Mucilaginibacter paludis DSM 18603: one gene and its partner. The protein of the gene in region 1 interacts with the protein of each later gene in a pairwise test. Links are inferred from orthologs where the notes say so. Each region holds a gene or a part of one and is shown on either strand. Other genes may lie near its edges. The genes, in order: rpe and eno.

What was found.
Region 2: the proteins of rpe (region 1) and eno interact in binary tests that used the Escherichia coli proteins (3 or more experiments, as listed by UniProt). The link is inferred for Mucilaginibacter paludis DSM 18603 from one-to-one orthologs.

The regions. Positions count from the first base shown.
Region 1 is NZ_CM001403.1:6,529,967-6,538,417, forward strand. What follows is about bases 2,881-5,751. They hold rpe (ribulose-phosphate 3-epimerase), read left to right. Parts: upstream 2,881-3,924; coding sequence 3,925-4,578; downstream 4,579-5,751. Other genes in these bases: pnp (polyribonucleotide nucleotidyltransferase), read left to right, coding at 2,881-3,022; MUCPA_RS27420 (hypothetical protein), read left to right, coding at 3,213-3,488; serC (3-phosphoserine/phosphohydroxythreonine transaminase), read left to right, coding at 4,798-5,751. Also shown: MUCPA_RS27405 (response regulator transcription factor), read right to left, coding at 1-239; rpsO (30S ribosomal protein S15), read left to right, coding at 467-745; more of pnp, read left to right, coding at 875-2,880; more of serC, read left to right, coding at 5,752-5,865; MUCPA_RS27435 (D-2-hydroxyacid dehydrogenase), read left to right, coding at 6,239-7,189; MUCPA_RS27440 (hypothetical protein), read right to left, coding at 7,246-7,827; MUCPA_RS27445 (hypothetical protein), read right to left, coding at 7,847-8,451. UniProt on the Escherichia coli protein: Catalyzes the reversible epimerization of D-ribulose 5-phosphate to D-xylulose 5-phosphate.
Region 2 is NZ_CM001403.1:4,968,829-4,977,377, forward strand. What follows is about bases 3,359-6,327. They hold eno (phosphopyruvate hydratase), read left to right. Parts: upstream 3,359-4,179; coding sequence 4,180-5,475; downstream 5,476-6,327. Other genes in these bases: MUCPA_RS21030 (PP2C family protein-serine/threonine phosphatase), read left to right, coding at 3,359-3,915; MUCPA_RS21040 (hypothetical protein), read left to right, coding at 5,732-5,929; MUCPA_RS21045 (DEAD/DEAH box helicase), read left to right, coding at 6,258-6,327. In the rest of the region: MUCPA_RS21020 (AAA family ATPase), read left to right, coding at 1-2,427; MUCPA_RS21025 (FHA domain-containing protein), read left to right, coding at 2,432-3,151; more of MUCPA_RS21030, read left to right, coding at 3,148-3,358; more of MUCPA_RS21045, read left to right, coding at 6,328-7,544; MUCPA_RS21050 (FtsB family cell division protein), read left to right, coding at 7,706-8,008. UniProt on the Escherichia coli protein: Catalyzes the reversible conversion of 2-phosphoglycerate (2-PG) into phosphoenolpyruvate (PEP). It is essential for the degradation of carbohydrates via glycolysis.

The DNA of each region.
Region 1 (8,451 bases):
ATGACTGGTATGCCACTTGTTTGTTTGTCGGCTTTAATTTGCCTGCAAATATCTCTACCGTCCATTCCAGAGAGCATAATGTCCAGTAAAATAATATCTGGTTTATATTCGTCTATTTTATTGAACACTTCATCGCCTTTCGGTGTGGTATTCACATCATATCCCGAATATTGTAGTAATTCAACCAATGCATCCAAGATGTATGGGTCGTCATCAACAGCAAGTATTTTTTTTGACATGGAATTAGTTATACAATTTGGAAAGAAAAATGATGGTTATTGTGTGCTATAAAAACTGTCAATTTTAGTGCCATAATAGTTTGATTTTTGACGAATTTTTAAAACAATTATTTGAGCCGGTTGGTAGTCGCCTTTTATTATTGGGATACCTTGCATAACTTAAAAACAAATACTACATTTGCGCCACAATTAACAAAAATTATTAACACTTTAATATTATTCAGGTAATGTATTTAAGTAAAGAAGCGAAACAAGAAATTTTCGCAAAACACGGCGCCGGACCGGCCGATACAGGTTCAGCAGAAGGACAAGTAGCATTATTCACCACACGTATTGCTCACTTAACCGGTCACTTAAAGAAAAACAAAAAAGATTTTTCTACCCAGTTATCACTGCAAAAATTAGTAGGTAAACGCCGTGCATTGCTGGCCTACCTTTACAAAAAAGATATTTCAAGGTATCGTGCTATCATCAAAGCTTTAGAGCTTCGCGACATCATTAAGTAAATATTTTCGCATTTTAATAAAAAGCCGTCGCAATTGCAGATGGCTTTTTTACTTTTGTGCAAATAATAATACACCATAAAAATAATCGCTGTACTCAAAAGATGAAAAGTGCAGCATAATAAAAAAAAGATGAGTTATAACGCAATTAAAAAAGTATTCGATTTAGGTGACGGCCGCACCATTGAGATCGAAACAGGAAAATTGGCCAAACAAGCCGATGGTTCGGTTGTGGTAAAAATGGGCGACACCATGTTGCTGGCTACGGTAGTATCAACTCCGGAAGCTAAAGAAGGTGTTGACTTTTTACCACTATCTGTTGATTATCAGGAAAAATATGCTGCTACTGGCCGTATCCCTGGTGGTTTTTTACGCCGCGAGGCACGTTTATCAGATTACGAGGTTTTGATCTCGCGTTTGGTTGACCGCGCCTTACGTCCATTATTCCCTGATGATTATCATGCCGATGTACAAGTGATGATCAGCTTGATCAGTGCTGATAAAAACATTATGCCTGATTGCCTTGCAGGTTTAGCAGCTTCGGCGGCTATTGCTGTTTCTGATATTCCTTTTAACGGCCCTATCTCAGAAGTTCGTGTAGCTAAAATTGATGGCAAGTTGGTAATTAACCCAACCGTTAGCGATTTAGAGCGCGCTTCGTTAGAGTTTATTGTTGCAGGTTCTGCAAGCGATATTAACATGGTTGAAGGTGAGTGCAGCGAAATTCAGGAAGCTGAATTGGTTGAGGCTATCAAATTTGCACACGATGCTATCAAAATCCAGGTTCAGGCCCAGGTTGAACTAGCTGCCGAGGTTGCTAAAGCAAAAGTAAAACGCGTTTACAGCCACGAGCATAGTAACGAAGACTTAAAGAAACAGGTTTTTGCCGATACTTACGATAAAGTTTACGCCATTGCTGCGTCGGCTTCTTCAAAAGATGAGCGCTCTGAGGCTTTTAAAAATTTACAAAAAGAAGTTGTTGCTTCTTTAGGTGAAGATGCCGATGATGTAAGCAAGTTTTTAGCGAAAAAATATTTCCACGATGTGCAGTATGATGCCGTACGTAACCTGGTATTAGACGAAGGTAAGCGTTTAGATGGCCGTACAACTACCCAAATACGCCCTATATGGAGCGAGGTTGGTTATTTACCTGCTGCTCACGGTTCTGCCGTGTTTACCCGTGGCGAAACACAAGCGTTAACTACGGTTACTTTGGGTGCAAAGGATGATGAGCAAATGATTGATGGCGCGTTTATTAACGGCTACCAAAAATTTCTGCTTCACTATAATTTCCCTGGTTTTTCAACCGGCGAAGTTCGCCCTAACAGGGGAGCTGGCCGTCGCGAAATTGGCCACGGTAATTTAGCTATGCGTTCGTTAAAACAGGTATTGCCTGATGAAAACGAAAACCCATACACTATCCGTATCGTATCTGATATTTTAGAATCAAACGGATCATCATCAATGGCTACGGTTTGTGCAGGTACACTGGCTTTGATGGATGCAGGTATCAAAATCAAGGCACCTGTATCAGGTATAGCCATGGGCTTGATTACCAATCCCGAAGGAACCAAATACGCTATCTTATCGGATATCTTGGGCGATGAAGATCACTTAGGTGATATGGACTTTAAGGTTACCGGTACCGAAAAAGGTATTGTAGCTTGCCAGATGGATTTAAAAATCAATGGTTTATCTTATGAAGTGTTATCAAAGGCCTTAGATCAGGCTAAAGAAGGCCGTCTTCATATCCTGAACGAAATGAAGAAAACCATCGACATTCCACGTGATGATTATAAAGCGCATGCGCCACGTATTGTATCCATGCGTATCGATAAAGAATTTATCGGTGCCGTTATTGGTCCCGGTGGTAAAATTATCCAGGAAATGCAACGTGAATCGGGTGCTACCATCTCTATCGAAGAAAAAGATAATCAAGGTATCATCCAGATATTTGGCGATAACAAGGAGTCGATCGATAAAGCGGTTACCCGTATCCGCCAGATTGTAGCTAAGCCGGAAGTTGGCGAAATTTACGAAGGTAAAGTTCGTTCTATCATGCCGTTTGGTGCCTTTGTTGAAATTATGCCAGGTAAAGATGGTTTACTGCATATTTCGGAAATTGACCATAAACGCATTGAAACAATGGATGGCATTTTTGAAATTGGCGATGAAGTTAGGGTGAAACTGTTGGATGTGGATAAGCAAGGAAAGTTAAAGCTTTCAAGAAAAGCTCTATTGCCGCGCCCACCACGTACCGATGCGCCTGCTCAAAGCTAATTTGTATCAATAATAAAAGAAGAAACCCTCAGAAACGAGGGTTTTTTCTTTTATATTAGTTCCCTAAAGCGCCATTGGCGGGTTTAAAAGTGCTTTTTTAAAAAACATCAAACAATTTTGTTTTCCGTTCCTTTTTAACAAGGTTATCTATGAGTAAATGTATACGTAATATCCGCTCCTATTGAATATAATGATACAAACGCCCAATGATCCTTTAAATTTCTTAAATAATTCGTCGGCGGATCCTGCGCGCAAAAGTGCCCAAACAGATTTGATCGAGCAGTTATTGTATGAGATTATCAGGGTAAAGGATCTGATTAAATATTACGACGATATCCCCAATGGTGCCGGGCAGTTAGGATCGTCAATTCTCACCGAATTAGTGGCCGAAGCCTACAAATCGCTGGTTGACTACGACACCGTATTAATGAAAAAATATTACGATCTGCTGCAAAATTGCGATTAACTTTCAGCAGCGCAGCCTCCCTTATTTACATGCTATGCAAATCTTCAGCTGGTGGCCCCGATTTCCCTGCTTGTAGTATTAGAATTGCCTGAAAAGGGATTTTTGCGTCAATAAAATCAAATGAACTTTTTTAATGCGTTTGCCCTGTATGCAGATAGCAGGCACAGTTATCATCATAACGGAATCCTGCTGACAAGGGAGCACCCTACGGAGCCAAAACTTTCTTTTTTTTGTTCCCTATATATAAACAGGGAGCTCCTGCCGGAGTTCTTTAACGGTTGTTTTTGACTCCAGCGGACTGGCCTGTTTATAGCAAAGAGGCCTTTAACCTGCTTTGGCTCCGTAGGAGCCTCCTCTTACTTTTTTAATGCGTTTGCCCTGCTATCCGCACTGATAAAAGGCTATGATACCCGAAATTTTGTGTAAGTTTGGCCGCATGAATCACCTGATTTCTCCCTCTATATTAACAGCTAACTTTGCCAATTTGCAAAAGGATATTGATATGCTTAATCAAAGCCAGGCTGATTGGATACATGTAGATGTAATGGATGGCGTTTTTGTGCCCAACATATCATTCGGTTTCGCTGTAATTAAAGCAATTAAGCAATTTGCTCAAAAACCATTGGATGTCCATTTAATGATCGTTGACCCGGACAGGTACCTGGAAGAGTTTAAAAACGCGGGTGCTGATGGCATTACCGTACATTACGAAGCCTGTACGCATTTAAACCGAACCATCAATAAAATTAAGGAGTTGGGTTGCAGGGCGGGAGTGGCGCTTAATCCGCACACGCCAGTTGCTTTGCTTGACGATATTATAGCAGACCTGGACCTGGTATTGATCATGTCAGTCAATCCGGGTTTTGGTGCGCAAAAGTTTTTATCAAACACCTACAAAAAAATAGCCGACCTTAAAAAGTTATGTGCTTTACGTAACCCGGAACTGTATATCGAAATTGACGGCGGAGTTGATGCAGGTAACGCTGCTCAATTGATTAACACCGGTGCAAATGTTTTAGTTGCGGGCAATGCGGTGTTCTCGGCTAATGATCCAAGTGCTGCTGTTGCTACGCTTAAATCAATTGTATAAGAGGCTATGATGGAGTATAACACCATGACATTGGCGTTAACTAAATATTTTTTTTAATCAGTAGCTATACAATTTCAAATTATTTACCTTCGGGGCGTAAAAATTGAAATGCTCTTAATACAGCATCTAAATTTTAAACACAATAATAATATACAAAGTCTATAGTTTTTAAGGTGAAACTTTAAAACAGGTAAGCTGACTAAAATAAATTATATAAATATGAAACATAATTTTGGTGCCGGACCAGGCATTTTGCCAAACGAAGTATTAAAACAAGCCGCAGAGGGCGTATTAAATTTGAATGGGATAGGATTATCTGTTCTGGAAATATCGCACCGCTCTGTTGAATTTGAGGCTGTTTTAGATGAGGCCGTTCGTTTGGTGAAAGAATTGTTTAACGTGCCCGAAGGTTATTCTGTGTTGTTTTTACAAGGTGGCGCAAGTACGCAATTTGCCATGGTGCCTTATAACCTGTTGCCTTCTGACGGAAAAGCTGCTTATGTTGAAAGTGGTGTATGGGCTAACAAGGCTATCAAAGAAGCCAAATTTTTTGGCGATGTACAGGTTTTGGCCACCGGTAAAGAAAATAATTTCAAATCGATCCCTAAAGATTTTGAAATTCCTGCCGATGCTGCTTATCTGCATATTACATCCAACAATACCATTTATGGCACCCAGTTGCACCAGTTCCCACAGTCGCCAGTACCATTGATTTGCGATATGTCTTCAGATATATTCAGCCGTAAGGTTAACGTGGCCGATTTTGGTTTGATATACGCTGGCGCTCAAAAAAACATGGGGCCCGCAGGTACCACCTTGGTGATTGTTAAGGACGAGATATTGGGTAAAGTTGACCGTAAAATACCGGCCATGCTGAACTACCAAACCCAGATTGAAGGCGGATCGATGTACAATACACCTCCGGTATTTGCCATTTACGTATCCATGCTTACTTTGCGCTGGTTAAAGGCTAAGGGTGGGGTAGAGGCTATCGAAAAAGAAAATGATGCTAAAGCTGCCGCTTTATACGCGGAGATTGATCGTAACCCTTTATTTAAAGGCGTATGCGTGCCCGAAGATCGTTCTAAGATGAACGTATGCTTTTTAACCGAAAATCCTGAACACGAAAAACCTTTCCTTAAACTTTGCGAAGAAAAGGATATTGTAGGTGTAAAAGGTCATCGCAGCGCAGGTGGTTTCAGAGCATCAATATACAATGCATTACCTATCACCAGCGTACATGTGCTGATTGATGCCATGCAGGAGTTTGCAGAAAAAAACAGATAGTTATTAGGTGTATTGAGTTGTTGGTTATTAAGTTATTAAGTTATTAAGTTATTAAGTTATTAAGTTATTAAGTTATTAAGTTATTAAGTTATTAAGTTATTAAGTTATTATTAAGTTATTAAGTTATTAAGTTATTAAGTTATTAAGTTATTAAGTTATTAAGTTATTAAGTTATTAAGTTATTAAGTTATTAAGTTATTAAGTTATTAAGTTATACTTCCTATAAACCAAACGACAGTAAATCAATGGCTCAACATGAGCGAGAGTCAATAACCAATAACTTAATAACCCAATAACCAATAACCAGGTAACCATTAACTCAATAACAAATAACTCAATAACCAGTAACCAGTAACCCAATAACAAAAACAAAATGATCAAAATATTAGCTAACGATGGTATTGATCCGGCTGGAAAGGCGCTTTTAGAAGCAGCCGGCTTTTTGGTTGACACCGTAAATATCCCGCAGGATGAATTGCCTGCAAAATTAAACGAATATGATGCCATCACCGTTCGCAGTGCCACCAAGGTGCGCAAGGCGTTGATGGATGCCTGCCCTAACCTTAAATTAGTTGGGCGTGGTGGCGTAGGTGTTGATAACATTGATGTGGATTATGCCAAAGAAAAAGGCATTGCCGTATTTAACACACCTGCATCATCATCACTGTCTGTTGCCGAATTGGTTTTCGGTCATTTATTTACAGGAGTACGCTTTTTGTATGATAGTAACCGCAAAATGCCTGTTGAAGGCGGTAGTAAGTTTAACGATCTTAAAAAAGCTTATGCCAAAGGCATCGAATTGCGTGGTAAAACCATTGGTATTTTGGGTTTTGGGCGCATAGGCCGCGAGGTGGCTAAAACTGCCATAGGTTTAGGTATGGATGTTTTGGCTTATGATCTTTTTCCTTTTAACCCCGAAGTTGATTTGGTTTTAGGAGGCGGAATTGAAGTTAAAGCATCGGTAAAAGTGGCTACCAAAGAAGAAGTAATTGCACAAAGCGATTTCATCAGTCTGCATGTTCCTTTTACAGATAAACCGGTATTAGGTGCTGAAGAGCTTGCACAAGTAAAAAAAGGCGTTGGCCTGGTTAACTGCTCACGTGGTGGTACTATTGACGAACTTGCCTTAATTGAAGCCTTAAACAGCGGCAAAGTAGGCTTTGCAGGTTTAGATGTGTTCGATAACGAACCTACACCGCGCGAAGAGATTTTGAAACACCCTAAGATATCCTTAACCCCGCACATCGGCGCGGCAACCAACGAAGCCCAGGAACGGATTGGCGTTGAGCTGGCTAACCTGATTATAGGGTACTTTAACAAGTAAGCCACTATTGAATATAAACAGAAAAGGGCCGGGAATTTTCCTGGCCCTTTTCTGTTTTACTGGGTTATATTAAATGATCCGGAAACTCTTACGGAGTCATAAGTAGTGGTATTATACATTTTCCCGTCGAAAGTACCTCTTACAGTACCTTTTGCTGTACCATATAAGGCAGATGTAAGGGTAATACTTGCAGTAGTTACTTTAACAACTTCTGATCCGCCGGCTGCTGTTAACGTTAGGTTGGGTAAGTTGACACCCGCGCCCCAACCATTCATAGGATAAGTTCCGGGTGTGGTTCCACTGAAACTTAAATCAAAACTGGTAGTTAGCGCCAGGTTTACATCTTTCGGCGCTGCTGTAATTAGCGTTGAGCGTGTACTTGAGCCCGGCACGATGGTAGTCCCAAACGAGGTAAGGTAGGCGGGTGAGGTCCAGGTATAGGTGGTGCCATTATCAATTTGAAATGTAACAGTGCCCGAACCTAAAGAAAAAGTACCGCCAGAGCCGCCGTTACTTGTACTTGTTGAGGTTGATGTAGAAGGGGCAACAGTATGTCCCGGTATTTTTTCGCAGGATGATAGGGCCAACACTGCTATAGCCAATAAGCTAATGAATTGTGAAGTATAATTTTTTTTCATGGGATGAATGATGTAAACCTTATTGGGAGATATTAAACGAGCCCGAAACTCTGACGGAATCGTTAGTTGAGCTATTTGTATTGGTAACATATCCATCAAAAGTGCCTTTTACGCTTCCCGCGGCATAATATCCCACGGTATTGATTATATGGATGCTTTCTGCCGTTACTTTGGTGTATAATGATTTTGTTAACCCAGTTTGCTCTAAATCAACACCAGACATGGTTATCGTAAACATATCTACCAAATAAGTTCCTGCGGTGGTAGCGTTATAACCTATAATTATAGATTTGCCAACCCCATCAAAAGCTGAAATAGTTGTTGAATATTTGCCCGAGCTGGCAGGATTGATTGGCACCTCGTTTAAACCCATAAAATAATTGGGGCTGGCCCAGGTGTAAGTAGTTCCGTTAAACTGAAAAATAACGGTATTGGTTGCGCCGATGCCAACGGGGCCTACACCAGTACCACCAGTTGTTGTGGTACCTCCACCTGTTGTACTGCCGCTGCTACCGTTGTTGTTATTGGTTGTGGTTTGTGTAACCGGGACAACTGCGTGTCCTGGAATTTTTTCGCAGGATGATAACGCAAATAACGATAAGACAAATAATCTGAATAATGGTG
Region 2 (8,549 bases), 1.6 Mb from region 1 along the record:
GATAACGTAAAAACATTTATCCGCAACCTGGTCAACCTGGTTTCTCTTCAACAAAAAGATGCTACCATAACCGGTAAAACCGATGTGATAGGTGCCCATATCATCCTGACGGGTAATCCCGGTACAGGTAAAACCACTCTTGCTAAAAAGCTCGGCGAAATTTTTGCTGCTTCGGGCATTTTATCAAGCGGGCATGTGGTTGAAATGGACCGGAGCAAGTTAGTAGGGCAATATGTTGGCGAAACACCGCTGCTGGTGCAAAAAGCCTGCGACGAAGCTATTGGCGGCGTGCTTTTTATTGACGAAGCCTATACCTTGGTTCAAAACGATCAGGATACCTACGGCCACGAAGCCATCGATACGCTGATTAAGCGGATGGAAGATGATAGAGGCAAATTTATCATGATAGCTGCCGGGTACGAACGCCCGATGCAGAATTTTATAGATGCTAATCCAGGAATGAAATCGCGGGTAAAGGATAATATTTTTAACCTGCCCGATTATAACCCGGCACAACTTTTACAGATCCTGAAGGGTTTTGTAAAACAGGGAGGCTATGAGTTAGCAGCCGATGCGGAAACAAAAGCTGCCGGGTTGTTAGAAGATATGTTTAACAGGCGCAGCAAAGATTTTGGTAACGCCCGGGATGTACGGAATTTTTATGAAGCGGCGCTGTCAAAAAGGGCAGCCCGTATCAATGCCGCTCCCACCACAAATTATGATCGGATATTGTCAGAAGCAGACCTGCCCGGCGGAGACGCTGTTTTACCGGCGGGTGGTATTGATGAGGTACTGAGCGCTTTGAACAAACTAACAGGTTTGGCTGGAGTTAAATCTGAAATTGCCGAAATGGTTGATTTTCTGCAAGGCGAAAAGCTGAGGGCCGAAGCTGGCAGCAAAAAAATGACCATCAGCCTGCATTTTGTTTTTGCAGGTAACCCGGGAACGGGTAAAACTACAGTGGCCCGCATTCTGGCCAAAATATTTAAAGGCTTAGGTATCTTACCGTCGGACAAATTGGTGGAGGTCACCGATAAAGACCTGGTTTCGGGTTACGTAGGGCAAACCTCGGCCCAAACCAATAAAGTGATTGATAGCGCTATGGGCGGTGTGCTTTTTATTGATGAGGCTTACACCCTGTCAAAAGGAATAAGCTCAGGCACGGGTGGTTTTGGGAGCGAGGCCATTGATACCTTGTTGAAACGGATGGAGGACGACCGCGGCAAGTTTATCGTGATAGCGGCAGGGTATTCAAAACAAATGCAGGATTTTCTGGATAGCAACCCAGGTTTGGACTCGCGCTTTTCAAAGAAAATTACCTTTGACGATTATGGGCCCGATGAGCTTAGCCAGATTATGCTCTCGATGATAGCGCAAAATGGCTTTACTGCCGACGATGCAGCTAAGGCGAGAATAAAGGCTTATCTGGCTGATGTTTACAATAAACGGGATAAACGTTTTGCCAATGGGCGTACCGTGCGAAACGCGTTTGAGGATATGGTGCAAACCCAATCGCGGCGCATTGTCAAGCAAAAAAACAGCGGCCTCGCATTTAACCCAATGGCTATCATGGAGGACGATGTTCCTTTTGAACCCGCGAAAGAAATATCACCCGCTGACGCGTTGGCCGAGCTGAACCAGCTCATAGGTTTGCGCGCCGTGAAAGATGAGATTGGCGGCCTGATCAGTTTTTTAGAAATTGAAAAGATGCGTGCTGCAAGCGGGCAAACAGGCGGTACCACCTTGAATTTGCATTTTATATTTAAGGGTAAGCCCGGAACCGGTAAAACCACCGTGGCGCGTATCCTGGCCAAAGTTTTTAAGGCTTTAGGGGTATTGCCTGTTGGCCAGTTGATTGAAACCGACCGTAAGGATTTGGTAGGCCAGTATGTTGGCCATACGGCTAAGCAAACCTCGGATGTAATTGATAAGGCTATGGGAGGAGTTCTATTTATTGATGAAGCCTATACGCTGATCCCCGAAGGGAACCCCAATGATTTTGGTAAAGAAGCCGTGGATACGCTGTTAAAACGGATGGAAGACGATAAAGGGAAATTTATTGTTATCGCCGCCGGTTACTCGGGCGATATGGACCGGTTTGTGGCCTCTAACGATGGGCTTGCCTCCCGTTTCCCTAAGATGATCCTTTTTGAGGATTATCAGCCCGGCGAGCTGAACGAAATTTTTAAATTGATGCTGGCCAAAAATGGATTAAGTATGGCCACGGCGGATGCCGCTAAGGCGATGCAACTTTTTGAGGATATGTATCGCAACAGGGATAATAACTTTGCTAACGGGCGCACCGTTCGGAATTTATTTGAACATAGCCTCGAAAAACAAGCGGTTAGGCTAAGCCGTATAAAACAGCAGGGTACAGAGATATCAAGTATGATCAACGAAGTTATTTATGACGATATGATTGTTTAAGCTGATGAGTGAAACCATAAAATGCCTGGATTGTACAGCCGATATTGACACCGATAGCTGCTACTGCGACCAATGTGGCAAAGAGATATTTTTGTGCGAAACCTGCGCCCAGCCGGGCAATCAAAAATTTTGCGAGTTTGACGGCGGAGTGCTGGCACCTGCTAAACAGCGGTTGCGCCCGGTGGGTACTTTACATCCTGCCGGTACTACAGTTAACAGCCCATCTTTTGATATTTCTACGGGCACGGATACGCCGCCGCCGCTTCCCGCAATGCCGGTTTTAAATAGTCCACCGCCGCCTGCGCCGTTGCGTGATTTAAATACCCCGTCGCCAATCGCGGTTGAGCCGGTTGTGCCGGGGCTAAAGCTAACAAACAACAATCTCAATATAACGCTCGATATTCAACCCGGCGATGTGCTGGGGAGGAATACCGGTGCTTATGCAGAGCAACTTAAAAATTTTTCGGCCATATCAGGCAAGCACCTGGTGTTTAAATTTGAACCGGCTACGGGCTGGGCTTTTCAGGATGTGGGTTCAACCAATGGTACCAAATATGCTAAATCAAACATCAGTTGGAACCAGGTAGGTAAATGTACTCCGGGGGAATGGATCAGGATGGAAGACGAGGCCTTTTTATTGATGGCTAATATTGAGTTTGCATTAAAAATTGAGCAGCCTTTTAAACCGGGTACTTCTGCATCCAACACCACACAAAGAATATGAATTTTAGTATAGAAGCGATATGCGATATCGGCGTAGTAAGGCAGAACAATGAGGATATGATTCTCATTGGCGACCAGGTGATCCGCGATGATTCAGCCGAGTATGCGATAGATGCCGGTGAACGTAATTTCATGATCGCCGTATCCGATGGGATGGGAGGGCACCAGGCCGGCGAAGTAGCCAGCGAAACGGTGCTGCAAAGAATGAAGCTCGCTGTGTCGGGTTTGGGCAACGCGCTTAATCCGGAACAACTCAAGACCTATTTTGAGGTTAAGATAAAGGAAACCCACCAGGAACTTAATGCGATGGGGGAGGCAAACCCTGCTTACTATAAATTAGGCGCCACGTTTACAAGCTTATTTATTTACAACAAAAAAGCCTTTATCATTAATATTGGCGATAGCAGGTTATATCGTTTGCGGGGTGGTTTACTGGCCCAATTAACAAACGACCATAGCTTAAGTGATTGGTTAAACAATTCCGACATTCCGCGCAATATATTAGCTAACGCGTTTGGCGGCGGTGTTCAGCAAATTTATTTTGATTTTGAAGAAACCAATTTGCTTGATGGTGATACCTTGCTTTTGTGTTCGGACGGCTTAAGCGGAGAATTAACCTTTGACGAGATTGAGACCATGCTGGCATCAACAGATCCGCTTTCTGTAATGGTTAACCGTGCCAGGGCAAACGGCGGGAGAGACAATATATCTGCCATCAAAATCGGCATTAAAATGAGCGGTTCAGGCAATCCAAGTTCCGTCTAAGGGTAATTTATTGCCATGATAAGCATGGTAGCTACTTCTTCTATCAGTGTAAGCAGGCTTAAAACGGGCTATTTTACCTTAGTGTAAATTGTACACAAAAATATTGTTATCATTGTGGTAAATCATCGTTTAATTGTAGAAGTTTTTATAATTTAGCGGCGCTTGTCAGGCGAGGGTTAATATTATAATTGTTTAATTATTACTGCCCTAAGTTGATGATAGCAACTAACTAATAACCTTTTTTAACCAGTAACATTTTATAACATGAGTATTATAATTAACGTTCACGCCCGCCAGATACTTGATTCGCGCGGTAACCCAACTATTGAAGTTGAAGTATTAACCGAAAATGGTGCGCTTGGCCGTGCCGCTGTTCCTTCCGGCGCATCAACGGGTGTACACGAGGCTGTTGAACTGCGTGACAACGATAAAACAAAATATATGGGTAAAGGCGTTTTAAAAGCCGTTGCCAATGTAAACGATACTATTGCCCCCGCTTTAAAAGGGTTTGATGTTTTTGAACAAAACAGTATCGATAAATTAATGATTGAGCTTGACGGTACACCTAACAAAGGCAATTTAGGCGCCAATGCCATTTTGGGTGTTTCGCTTGCCGTTGCCAAAGCTGCCGCTCAGGAAAGCCGTCAGCCTTTATATCGCTATGTTGGTGGTGTAAATGCTAACACTTTACCTATCCCGATGATGAACATCGTTAACGGTGGTTCTCACTCTGATGCGCCTATCGCGTTCCAGGAGTTTATGATTATGCCGGTTGGCGCACCTTCATTCTCTGAAGCTTTAAGGTGGGGTGCCGAAGTATTCCATAACCTGAAAAAAATATTACACGACAGAGGTTTATCAACAGCTGTTGGCGACGAAGGTGGTTTTGCCCCAACTTTTGACAGCACCGAGGATGGCGTTGAAACCATTTTGAAAGCTATTGAAAAAGCAGGTTACAAAGTAGGCGAAGATATTTGTTTAGCTTTCGACTGTGCCGCCTCAGAATTTTATGTTGATGGCAAATACGACTATACTAAGTTTGAAGGCGAAAAAGGTGCTATCCGCAGCAGCGCCGAGCAAGCAGAATACCTGGCTCAGTTAGCCGAAAAATACCCTGTAATTTCTATCGAAGATGGTATGGCCGAGGATGATTGGGATGGCTGGAAATTATTGACCGACAAAATTGGCGATAAAGTACAATTAGTAGGTGATGATTTGTTTGTAACCAACGTAAAACGTTTACAAATGGGTATCGACCAAGGTGTTGGTAACTCTATCCTGGTAAAGGTTAACCAAATCGGATCATTAACTGAAACTATTGATGCCGTGAGCTTAGCTCAAACTAACGGTTATACCTCGGTAATGAGCCACCGTTCGGGCGAAACAGAAGATGCTACCATTGCCGATTTAGCTGTGGCCTTAAACTGCGGTCAGATCAAAACCGGTTCAGCTTCACGTTCCGACCGGATAGCTAAATACAACCAGTTGCTGCGTATCGAAGAAGAATTAGGCGCTAACGCGAAATTTATCGGTAAGAATTTTAAATACGCTAAGAAATAGATTCACTCACGAATTTGAGAATTTTCACTAATTTCACGAATGAAGGCGAATTTTCACGAATTAATGGGAGCCGGTCAGTAATGATCGGCTTTTTTTATTTCAGGCATTGTTACGCTATCGGTATTGAGTATCCGCATTATCGCTATTAATACCTATGGTACGGAGTATCCTATTCCTTATAATTAGTGAAAATTCGGCTTTATTGGTGGAATTCGTGCCAATTATTTTATAGCTTAGTAATAGTAATTGCGTGGTTATGAAAAGAAGAATGGCTATGGTAGTAAACCATGTTAACATAGAAGATGAGGATAAATTGGATGTGCTTTTTTGGCAGTCAAAACCAGCAAAAGAAAGAATAGCCGAAGTTACCCGTTTAAGAGTAAATTATTACACATGGTTGAATGGGCACTATCCAGAGAAAATTGCTGAAGTTGTTGCGAAGCGTTCGTTATGATTTTAAGTTCTTGTATTATTTATTCCTACTCTACAGTTGTAAGCCCTATCCGAGGCACTTCCATTTATCATTGTATCCATAGGCTAAATTCCTCTTTGTAATTCGTGAAAATTCGCCCTTATTCGTGAAATTAGTATCTATTACAATTCGTGAAAATTCGCTTTCATTCGTGAAATTCGTGCCAATTCTCAAATTAGTGTCCATCAAATAAAAACCGTATCTTTGCAGCAATATATGTGATTTACATGTATCCGCACTTAACCGGCTCTGATTTACACCAAATCTCATATCCTTTTATAGAGCGGGAACTTTATATTAAAAACATTTCATGTCATTCGAAAATTTAAAATTGATTGAGCCCATCCTCAAGGCCTTAAAACATGAGGGATATACCAATCCAACGCCTATTCAGGAACAATCCATCCCGATTATATTAGAGAGAAAAGATCTTTTAGGATGCGCGCAAACCGGTACAGGTAAAACTGCCGCATTTGCCATCCCGATTTTACAGATCCTGTATCAGGAGAAAGTACAAAACAGGGATCATAAGGGCATCAAGACGCTGATACTAACCCCCACACGCGAATTGGCTATCCAAATCGACGAAAGTTTTGCCGCTTATGGCAAGCATACCGGTTTAAAACACCTGGTTATATTTGGCGGCGTTTCGCAACATCACCAGGTGGAAGCCTTAAAACGTGGTGTAGATATCTTGGTAGCTACACCGGGCCGTTTACTTGATCTGGTACAGCAAAAATTTGTACACCTGGAGAGCCTCAAAATACTGGTACTTGATGAGGCCGACCGCATGCTGGATATGGGCTTTGTGAACGATGTGAAGAAAATTATCGCCAAGATACCTGTTAAGCGTCAAACGCTGTTCTTCTCGGCAACAATGCCGAAAGAGATCCAGACTTTGGCTGATACCATCTTAAATAAACCCGAAAAAGTAGAAGTTACCCCCGTATCATCAACAGCTGATACGATACAGCAAGGCATTTATTTTGTAGATAAGAACGATAAAAAATCGTTATTGATCCACATCCTGAAAGATAAAAAGATTGAAACTGCGCTTGTATTTACCCGTACCAAGCATGGTGCCGATAAGGTGGTGAAGGATTTAATCAGAGTAGGCATTACCGCCGAGGCGATACACGGCAATAAATCACAGAATGCGCGTCAGCGTGCTTTAACTAACTTTAAAAATCGCAGTACCCGTATTTTGGTAGCAACCGATATTGCCGCACGTGGTATTGATGTGGACGATTTAACGCACGTGATCAACTACGAGTTGCCTAACGTACCAGAAACATACGTACACCGTATTGGCCGTACAGGCCGCGCCGGAGCCAGTGGTATCGCCTTATCATTTTGCGATGCAGACGAGGGTGAATTTTTATACGACATTCATAAGCTGATCACCAAAGCTATCCCGGTAATTGATGATCAACCATATCCCATGAAAGCGCCGCATTTAGGTCCTGCTCCTAAAGGATCAGGAAAAAAGGCGCCAGCTTCGGGCCATAGAGGCGGAAGCGGCATGTCTGGCGCATCACGCGGTGGTGGCGGCGGTAAAAAGTTCGGCGAATTCAGGAGCCGGGCCAGAAGAGATTAAAGCATATACTTAAACATACCATTTGAACGGGGTGCGCGTAATAGTGCCTCGTTCAAATGGTTTTTTCGTTTAATGTTGATTGTTAATAAGTTAATAAACCTGATTTGCCTGGCTCAATATTTTGGAATATTTTTAACAAGGAAATTAATTAATTTAGTGCGATGAAAAGGCTTATAGATCTGCTTAAAAATAAATTCTTCCTGGTTACCATCGCCTTTATGGTATGGATGATATTTTTAGATAAGAACGACCTGTATTCTCAATACAGTAAGCACAACGATGTTGTAGAACTGGAAAAGCAACGCGACTTTTTGCTTCAACAAAATGCCCAGGTTACCAAAGATCTGGATGAACTTACCTCCGACAAACAAAAACTCGAAAAATTTGCCCGCGAAAAATACCTGATGAAGAAGGATAACGAGGATATTTTTGTGGTAGTGAGGAAGAAGAAGGAAGAAAAATAAGCGCTATTGATCGATTTTCAACCCGCGGTCTCTAAAGGATAAAACTGCAAAATCAATCAAAATTTAATTGCCGCTTGGCGATGGTTTAAGTTTACTAATAATCAGACCCTTACTCCGCCGTCATTGCGAGGAGGAACGACGAAGCAATCTCTACTCTACAGGGCGAACTTGCAGGACCGCTCTGCCTCAGTAAAGATTGCTTCGTGCCTCATATAACGTCTTTGTAAGTTGTTGATATACAGTGTTAAATGTCGTTGTGAGGAACGAAGCAATCGCGAACTATGCAGGGCAAACATGCCTTCGTATGATTGCTTCGTTCCTTATAATGAGGTGCGGTTAAGTTTTTGATTATCAGTTCGTATATTTTGCTCGGATAATCAGTATTCTTAATTTAAAGCATCTACCCGCTCAGTCGCCGCGGGAAAGGCTTTGTTCTTTTTGTCTTGACACAAAAAGAACCAAAAAAGTCAAGACTGCCCGAACCTTCCACCCGCGAGGCCAGCTCCCGGCCCGGCGTGCAGTTGGGCTTTTGCGCACTTCC